Regions from separate parts of the Kaistia sp. UC242_56 genome, predicted to be linked through region 2. Evidence: riboswitches for the same ligand, from Rfam matches in the RefSeq annotation. Region 2 holds a riboswitch; the other holds the start of a gene.
What was found. A riboswitch is a leader RNA that binds a small molecule or an ion and turns the genes downstream of it on or off. The one in region 2 is predicted to bind thiamine pyrophosphate.
Positions count from the first base shown of each region.

Region 1 (4,388 bases), 2.7 Mb from region 2:
CCCCATGGTTGCGCCCGATCCGATCGACGAGCCGCGCTTCGATGTCGATGCGGATCACGATGACGGTCGTCATTTCAGCGCCGACGCCGATTGGGCGCCGGAGCCGATGCGCGTCACGCCCATGGGCAATGACGGTGTCGAGGAGCCGCGGGAGCGCCGGGCGTCGCGCCGCGAGCGCAACCGGGATGCCGAGCGTCCGCCCGTCTATGTCGAACGCGCCAAGCCGTCGCGCTGGCCGACCCTTATCCTGCTGGTGCTGATCGGCCTGATGCTGGGCGGCATTGCCGCGCTCGCCTGGTCGCAGCGCGGCGTGGTCAAGGACGTCATCGGCGACCTGATTTCCTCGGCCGACACCAGCGCCAAGCCGACGCTGGGCGAGGATCCGATCCCAACCGCATCGGCTCCCGTCAGCAGCAAGAACGCGGATCGCCTGGGTGGCGCTCCGGAAGAGGCGTCGCCCAAGGCGGTGCGCACCGTCGAGGCGCAGCCTGCCACGGACGGCGAAGAGGCGGATCCGCTCGCCGGCGTCATGACGCCGGATGGTACGGGTCCCGTCGCCGCGGCACCGGCGGCGTCAGAGCCCGCGGCCAGCGAGCCTGCTCCGGCTGAAGCTCCCAGCGCGCCGGCCGCCGGCAGCGCCGATGAGTCGCTCGTCGCACAGAAGGCCATTCTGTACGAACAGCCGACCGACGGCAGCCAGAACGTCAAGATCGTGAATGCCAACGTCACGTGGAAGTTCAACGCGAACTCGCCGAACGGTCCGGAGATCCAGGCCAATCTCGATGTTCCCGAAAAGAACATGAAGGTGACGCTGAACATCCGGAAGAACAACGACCCGGCGCTTCCGGCCAGCCATCTCGTCGAGATCGTCGTCGATACGCCGGCCAATTTCGCGGGTGGCGGCATCAAGTCGGTGCCGGCGCTGGTGATGAAGCCGACCGAGGAATCGCGCGGCCAGCCGCTCGATGGCGCCGCGGCGAAGGTCGCCGACGGCTTCTTCTGGATCGCCTTCTCCAACGATGCCGGCCCGCTCGCCCAGAACGTCGCGCTCATGCGCGAGCGCAACTGGATCGACCTGCCAATCGTCTACAACAACGACCAGCGCGCGATCCTGACCTTCGAGAAGGGCACGCCCGGCCAGCGGGTCTTCGACAAGGCCATGACCGCCTGGGGCAACAAGTAGTCTCCCACCCAGCAGGATGGACCATGAAGATCCGGCTCATCCTGCATGGCAAGGCGGCGCGGGATCCCCGCGTCCGCGAGGCGGTCGGCGCGGTTCGCGCTGATGGCCATGTCGTTGAGGTCCGCGTCACCTGGGAGGCGGGCGACGCTGGACGTTTCGCCCGCGACGCCGTTGCCGATGCGCATCGCGGCGCGATCGATTGCATAGTGGCTGGCGGTGGTGACGGCACGGTCAACGAGGTCTTCGCCTCGGCGCTTGGCGCGGAGCCGCCGGACTCCTGCACGTTCGGCATCCTGCCGCTCGGCACCGCCAACGATTTCGCGCATTCCACCAACATTCCCGTCGATGATTTGACCGCGGCGCTTCGGCTGGTCGTCCAGGCGCCAGCCTCGCGCATCGACGTCGGCAGCCTGAACGGTCGCGTCTTCGTCAATCTCGTCTCGGGCGGCTTCGGCTCCCGCGTCACGGTCGAGACCGATCCCGACCTGAAGCGGCGCCTCGGCGGGCTCGCCTATGTCGTGACCGGTGTGACGCGGTTTCGCGAGCTCTCCGCCAGCCAGGGCCGCTTCCGCGCCGAGGGCTTCGAGTGGGAAGGCAGCTTCCTGGCGCTCGCCATCGGCAATGGCCGCCAGGCCGGCGGCGGCATCGTGCTGTGCCCCGAGGCGCGCCTCGACGACGGTCTGCTCGATCTCGCCATCCTGCCGGAACTGGCGGGCGACGCCCGCCTCGATGCCTTCACGCAGCTCTTGCTGCAGGGCGCGGCGGCGGTCGAAAGCCTGCAGGTCAAGACGCGCAGTTCCTGGATCGAATTCGATTCGCACGAGGCTCTGCACATCAACCTCGACGGCGAACCCGTGAAGACGCGGCACTTCCGTGTCGAATGCCGTCCCGCTTCCCTCCGCGTCCATCTCGGTCGGACTCCGCTCAACGGCACCGCATAGCAGCTCGTCAGCGAGGGGTCTTGCACCGCGCCGCGTCCTCGGCCATGCTCCGGCCATTCCGAGGGGTGTTCGCGGACGCGAGCTGAGATGGCCTAGGGCCGAACCCTTCGAACCTGATCCGGGTCATGCCGGCGAAGGGACGGGAAGCTGGTTCACGACGTCTGCTCGTCCCCATCGCTATAGGCATGGCCTCGTCCGTATTCCGGAGGAGCGGCTTCGCCATGGTGGCAAGGGCTGAGTTTGAGGCGGGAGACAAGCGGCGCGGCTGGATGGCCGGCGTCCTGCGGGGCCTTATCGTCGCCGTGGCGCTGGTCGCCATCTGGCAGGCGGTGATCCTCGTCTTCGCGCCGCCGCCCTTCATGCTGCCGCCGCCCTCTCGCGTCTGGCGCGCTCTGGTCGAGCGCCCCGATCTCTGGCGGCGCGATGCCGTCACCACCCTCATCGAGACCGTATCCGGGCTGATCACCGGCGCGCTGGCCGGCATCATGCTGGCGCTGGTCATGACCTTCGTGCCGGCGATCCGCCGCATCCTGATGCCGCTGCTGATCGTCACCCAGGCGTTTCCCGTCTTCGCCATCGCGCCGCTGCTCGTTCTCTGGTTCGGCTTCGGCATCGGCTCGAAGATCGTCATGGCGACGATCGCCATCTTCTTCCCCGTGGCCTCGGCCTTTCATGACGGTCTGGCCCGTACCGAGGCCGGGCTGATCGACCTGAGCCGGCTCTATCGCGCCCGGCGCTGGCAGGAAATCCTCTATCTCCGTGTGCCCGACGCTCTCCCGGCGCTGGCCTCCGGCCTGCGGGTCGCCGCCGTCTATGCGCCGGTCGGCGCGCTGATCGGCGAGTGGGTCGGCGCCTCCTCCGGGCTCGGCTACGCCATGCTGATGGCAAACGGCCGTGCACAGACCGACGTCGTCTTCGCCGCGCTGGTCATCCTCGCCGCCATGGCCGTGCTGGTCCGCGCCGTGGTCGAGATCGCCACCCGCCATATCGCCCCCTGGGCGCCAGAACCCTCCGCTAACATTCTGCATCTGCAAAGGAAAACGCATGAAACCCTTCATCCGGCTCGCGGCGCTCGGTCTGGTAGCGGCCCTGACGATCGGACCGGCTCAGGCGGCCGACAAGCTGACCGTGCTTCTCGACTGGTTCTATAACCCCGACCACGCGCCACTGGTGATCGCCAAGGAAGCCGGCTTCTTCGAGAAGCATGGCCTCGACGTCGAGATGATCGCGCCGGCCGACGCCTCGGCGCCGCCGCGGCTGGTTGCTGCCGGGCAGGCCGACATCGCCATCACCTATCAGCCCGACCTGATGCTTCAGGTGAAGGAAGGCCTGCCGCTGACCCGCATCGGCACGCTCATCGAGACGCCGCTCAACGCGCTGATCGTGCTCAAGGACGGGCCGATCCGGTCGCTTGCCGATCTCAAGGGCAAGAAGGTCGGCTATTCCGTCGCCAGCCTGCAGAACGCCTATATCGGCGCGATCCTCAACTCGGTCGGCCTGAGCGAGAAGGACGTCGAGATGGTCAACGTCAACTTCAACCTCTCGACCTCGCTGATGTCCGGCCAGGTCGATGCGGTCATCGACGGCTATCGCAATGTCGAGCTGATCCAGCTTGGCATCGAGGGCAAGCCGGGCGTCGCCTTCTTCCCGGAAGAGCATGGCGTGCCGGCCTATGACGAACTGATCTATGTGACGCGCAACGAACTGCGCGGCGACCCGCGCATGGCCCGCTTCCTTGCCGCCGTCGAGGACGCGACGATCTTCCTGACCAATCATCCGGACGAGGCGCTGGCGATGTTCGTCAAGTCGCACAAGGAACTGGATGACAAGCTGAACCGCGAGTCGTTCGCGGCGACCCTGCCGCGCTTCGCCAAGCGTCCGGCCGCGCTCGACATCGGCCGCTATGACCGCTTCGCCGCGTTCATGAAGGCGAGGGGGCTGCTGGACACGGTCCCGCCGATCGACAGCTACGCGATCGCACCGCGCTAATCGTTTCAGACGAAACCTTGACCCAGCCCTCAGTCGCAGCAGCGGAGGGCTGGGTTGATCGGCTCGCGGCGCCTAATCGGGAAGGCCCGCCATCTGCAGGCCTTCCATGTATCGGTCGAGCGCCGGGCCGGCGAGGTTCTGGATGCCTGCGCGCACGCCGGCCAGGGTCAGCGCCGGGTTCTCGGCCAGCAGCCGGCGCACGGCATGCCGCGCCAGGCTCGTCTGGCCGGCAAGGGCTGCCGAGGTCGCGAGCAGGCGATAGGCCCAGACCATGC
Region 1 is NZ_JBIOAN010000002.1:4,280,602-4,284,989, reverse strand. It holds gene ACHMWQ_RS22885 (hypothetical protein) at 1-1,183, shown strand, start outside; gene yegS (lipid kinase YegS) at 1,207-2,124, shown strand; TPP riboswitch at 2,176-2,281, shown strand; gene ACHMWQ_RS22875 (ABC transporter permease) at 2,346-3,275, shown strand; gene ACHMWQ_RS22870 (ABC transporter substrate-binding protein) at 3,169-4,113, shown strand; gene ACHMWQ_RS22865 (adenylate/guanylate cyclase domain-containing protein) at 4,186-4,388, opposite strand, start outside.
Region 1: another riboswitch for thiamine pyrophosphate. It lies ahead of ACHMWQ_RS22875 (ABC transporter permease); the one in region 2 lies ahead of thiM (hydroxyethylthiazole kinase).

Region 2 (4,388 bases):
GATCCGTTCGGCCATTGCCGGAATCCTGCCCTATCGCAACCGTTTCCGCCTGGCGCTGGTGGGAGCTGCCATGGCGCGTCCCTTTGCGGGACCGATGGGCAAGGTGCCGGGTTTCAAGCGGATCAGCGCCATGCTGAAGCTGGCGCCGCGCTTTCCGCATGGCCGCACCGCTTCGGAAGGACCTGGCACCTTCCCGACGGAGGTCGAGAAGCGCGGCCGCGTGGCGCTGCTGTCCGGCTGCGTCCAGCCTGTGCTCGATCCCGGCATCAACGAGGCGACGATCCGCCTGCTGAACCGGGTCGGCGTCGAGGTGGTGATCGCCAAGGGCGAGACCTGCTGCGGCTCGCTCGCCCATCACATGGGCAAGTCCGAACAGTCGCATGCGACGGCCAAGCGGACGATCGACGCCTGGATCGCCGAAATGGATGGCGAGGGGCTCGACGCCATCATCATCACCGCGTCCGGCTGCGGCACGACGATCAAGGATTACGGCTTCATGTTCCGCGAGGACGCCGCCTATGCCGAAAAGGCGGCGCGCGTGTCAGCCATCGCCAAGGACATCTCCGAATATCTGGAGAGCTTGAAGCTCGCGCCCGTCGCCGCGCCGAAGGCCTTAACCGTGGCCTATCACTCCGCCTGCTCGATGCAGCACGGCCAGCAGATCAAGACGACGCCGAAGACGCTGCTGGCGAAGGCAGGCTTTACCGTGCGCGACGTGCCCGAAGGCCATATCTGCTGCGGCTCGGCCGGTACCTACAACATGCTTCAGCCGGAATTGTCGCAGCAGCTCAAGGCGCGAAAGCTCGGCAACATCGCCAAGGTTTCGCCCGATGTCGTCGCCACCGGCAATATCGGCTGCATCACGCAGCTCTCCGGCGGCGTGCCGGTGGTCCATACGATCGAGTTGCTGGATTGGGCCTATGGCGGCCCGAAGCCGGCCGGTCTCAATGCCTGACGCATCGCGCCGAACGGTCGGCGCGATCGCCGGAAATCAAAGATCGCTGGCAGTGAGGGTGTAGGAGGCGTGCGCCTGCCTGGAATAGGCGCGTGCGGCGGCCTGTTCGATCCGCGCCCGGTTGGCGTCGAAGGTGCGCAGCGCATGGTCCTCGTCCAGCGCACCGTTCGGATCGATGCGCGCGAGGGCATCCGCTTCGAGATAGAACGAGACTTCCTTCGCGCTATCGTGGCCCCAGAACTGAATCCGGTGGCGCGTCTCATTGTAACTGCGGCTGCGATTGGGGAATTGGAGGTTCATCTTCCAAGCATACGCGTAATTCCGCGCGAGGGTTACCTCTATTGTGGTCCCAGTCGATATGGCCATGAATTCATAGAGCTGAAGGCCTTCTCCTTTACCGGCCCAAAGCAATTCAAGACCGGGCGTCGAGACGACCGCTCTCAAAGCGGTTGAGGACTTGGGAACGCTAAGGCCAGTTCTAGCCCTCCGGCGCATGGCCCGCGCGCGCCGACAGCAGGACGCGCTCCACCCGCCGATCCGGCACGAGCCAGATCATCGCGACGCCGACATAGCAGGCGATGGCGATCCACGGGCTGACAAAGGCCAGCGCGACCGCGACGGCATAGATCAGCACGGAAATCTTGCCCTTGCGATCCCGGCCGAATGCCTCGGCGATAGCCGAGTTTGCGCCTTCGAGCCGGATGAGCGACCGCGCGAGGATGTAATAGGCGATACCGCACATCATCAGCACGAAGCCGTAGACGGCGACCGGGACCGACTCGATGTGGTTTTCACCCATCCATGCCGTGGTGAACGGCGTCAGCGACAGCCAGAACAGCAGGTGCAGATTGGCCCAGAGCACCCCGCCGCGGACATGGCTGACGGCATGGAACATGTGGTGATGGTTGTTCCAGTAGATGCCGATCATGATGAAGCTCAACACATAGCTGAGAAACACGGGAACGAGGGGCAGAAGCGTGTGGATGTCCGCCTGGTGCGGCACCTTCAGTTCCAGCACCATGATGGTGATGATGATGGCGATGACGCCGTCGCTGAATGCTTCGATCCGGCTCTTGTTCATGCCCGCTGCTCCGTCGCCATGCCAACTCGCACGCTAGCCCTTTCCGCGGCGTCGCTCCATCCTTGCCGTGCGCGCGATAGGGTCGCTCCTGCCGTCTAGGCGCGGAGTGCCTGGAAGCCTGCGCGATGTGTCCGTGCGCGCGGCGACATGGGTCGCACGCCGCTTTGCCCACCAGGGATCGCCGGGGTGCCTCTTGCCTGTCCGCCTAGCCATGCTAGGGTCCGCTCGTCTCATCGGGGTGCCCTGATCCATCCGGATCCTGGCTGAGAGGTCTTCGGACTAACCCGCGAACCTGATCCGGATCATGCCGGCGGAGGGATTGAGCCAAGCGCCTGGATGCTCAAGCACCTGGATGTTCTTGCCGTCGTTCCGTCCTGCGTCACAGCAAAGGACGTCTACCCGTGTCTCCCAACCCTTCCTTCACGATCGAAGCCGCGACCGATGCGCTGCATGCCATGCGCGCTGCCCGTCCGCTTGTCCAGAACATCACCAACTACGTCGCCATGACGATCTCGGCCAATGTGCTGCTCGCCGTCGGCGCGTCGCCGGCCATGGTGCACGCGACCGAGGAGGTCGATGACTTCGTCGCCATCTCCAATGCTCTGGTGATCAATATCGGCACGCTGTCGCCGACCTGGATCGAGGGCATGCAGCGCGCGGCGAAGCGGGCCGTCGCCCTCGGCAAGCCCTGGCTGCTGGATCCGGTCGGCTGCGGCGCGACGAAGTTCCGCACCGATTTCGCCGTCGAGATGAGCCGGGCGGGCCCGTCGATCATTCGCGGCAATGCCAGCGAGATCATGAGCCTCGCCGGCGCGGCCGGGGCAGGGGGCAAGGGCGTCGATTCGACCGCTTCGTCCGATGCGGCGCTGGAAGCCGGCAAGGCGCTGGCGCTCGCCAGCGGCGCGGTCGTCGCCATCACCGGCGAGACGGACTATGTCACGGACGGCACGACGGTCGTGGCGATCACCGGCGGCAGCCCGCTGATGCCGCTCTCGACCGCGCTGGGCTGTGCGTTGTCGGCGACGGTTGCCGCCTTCGCCGCCGTGTGTCCGCCCTTCGAGGCGGCGGTGGCGGCCATCGCCGTCTATGGCGCGGCGGGCGCTGCCGCGGCGACCCGCGTGACCGGGCCGGGCCATCTGCCGGCGGAGCTTTGCGACGCGCTCTATGTGGTCGACGCCGACATGATCGCGCGCTATGCGACCATCCGGGTTGTTGATGAGGTGAATGTCTGATGAGCCGTCCTTTCGATCTTTCGCTCTATCTCGTTACCGACGACGATCTTGCCGGACCGCGCGGCGTGGTCGAGACGGTGCGCGCCGCGATCGAGGGCGGCGTCACGCTGGTGCAGCATCGCTGCAAGCACGGCACCACCCGCGATTTCGTCGCGACGGCGTCGGCGCTGATGGAAATCCTGCGCCCGCGTGGCATCCCGCTCATCATCAACGACCGCGTCGATGTCGCGCTGGCGGTGGATGCCGATGGCGTCCATGTCGGCCAGGACGACATGCGCGTGGCCAAGGTGCGCGAACTGATCGGCCCGGATCGCATTCTCGGGCTGTCCGCGGCATTGATGGAGGAACTGACGCCGGACGAACTCGGCCCGATCGACTATCTCGGCGTCGGCCCGGTCTTCGCGACGACGACCAAGCCGGACGCGGACGACGCGATCGGCTTCGACCATCTCGGGCGGATCAAGGCGGCGGCTGGCCTTCCGGTCGTGGCGATCGGTGGCCTGAAGCCCGAGCATGTCGAACCGACGCTGGCCGCGGGCGCCGATGGCCTTGCCGTCGTTTCCGCCATCATGGCGGCGGAAGACCCGGCCAAGGCGGCGCGGGACTTCGCCGACCGCATTGCACACTACCGGTCGCGATAGGTCGACTTTTTCCAAAACGGAACAAGTTCTGCCCTGATCATGCAGGTTCAGTTGAAGACGGCGGCGTGGCATAGTCCGCTCCAACGTGCCCACCGAGGAGTTGTCCATGTCCGCCACCAACGCTGAACGCCTGGTCGTCAAGGGAGCCCTGGGCCCCCGTTTCGACGAGATCCTGACGCCCGAGGCGCTCGCCTTCGTCGCCGAACTGCATGGCCGGTTCGACGCGAAGCGCCGCGCCCTGCTCGAATTCCGCAACGAGCGTCAGGTCTTCTTCGACAATGGCGGGCTGCCGGACTTCCTGCCCGAGACCAAGGCAATCCGCGAGGGCGACTGGAAGGTCGCGCCGATTCCGGCCGGCCTGCAGGACCGCCGCGTCGAAATCACCGGCCCCGTCGACCGCAAGATGATCGTCAACGCGCTGAACTCCGGCGCGAAGGTGTTCATGGCCGATTTCGAGGACGCGTCCTCGCCGGTCTGGG
Region 2 is NZ_JBIOAN010000002.1:1,532,737-1,537,124, forward strand. It holds gene glcF (glycolate oxidase subunit GlcF) at 1-955, shown strand, start outside; gene ACHMWQ_RS09855 (DUF1488 domain-containing protein) at 992-1,255, opposite strand; gene ACHMWQ_RS09860 (TMEM175 family protein) at 1,434-2,036, opposite strand; TPP riboswitch at 2,261-2,372, shown strand; gene thiM (hydroxyethylthiazole kinase) at 2,438-3,268, shown strand; gene thiE (thiamine phosphate synthase) at 3,268-3,909, shown strand; gene aceB (malate synthase A) at 4,016-4,388, shown strand, end outside.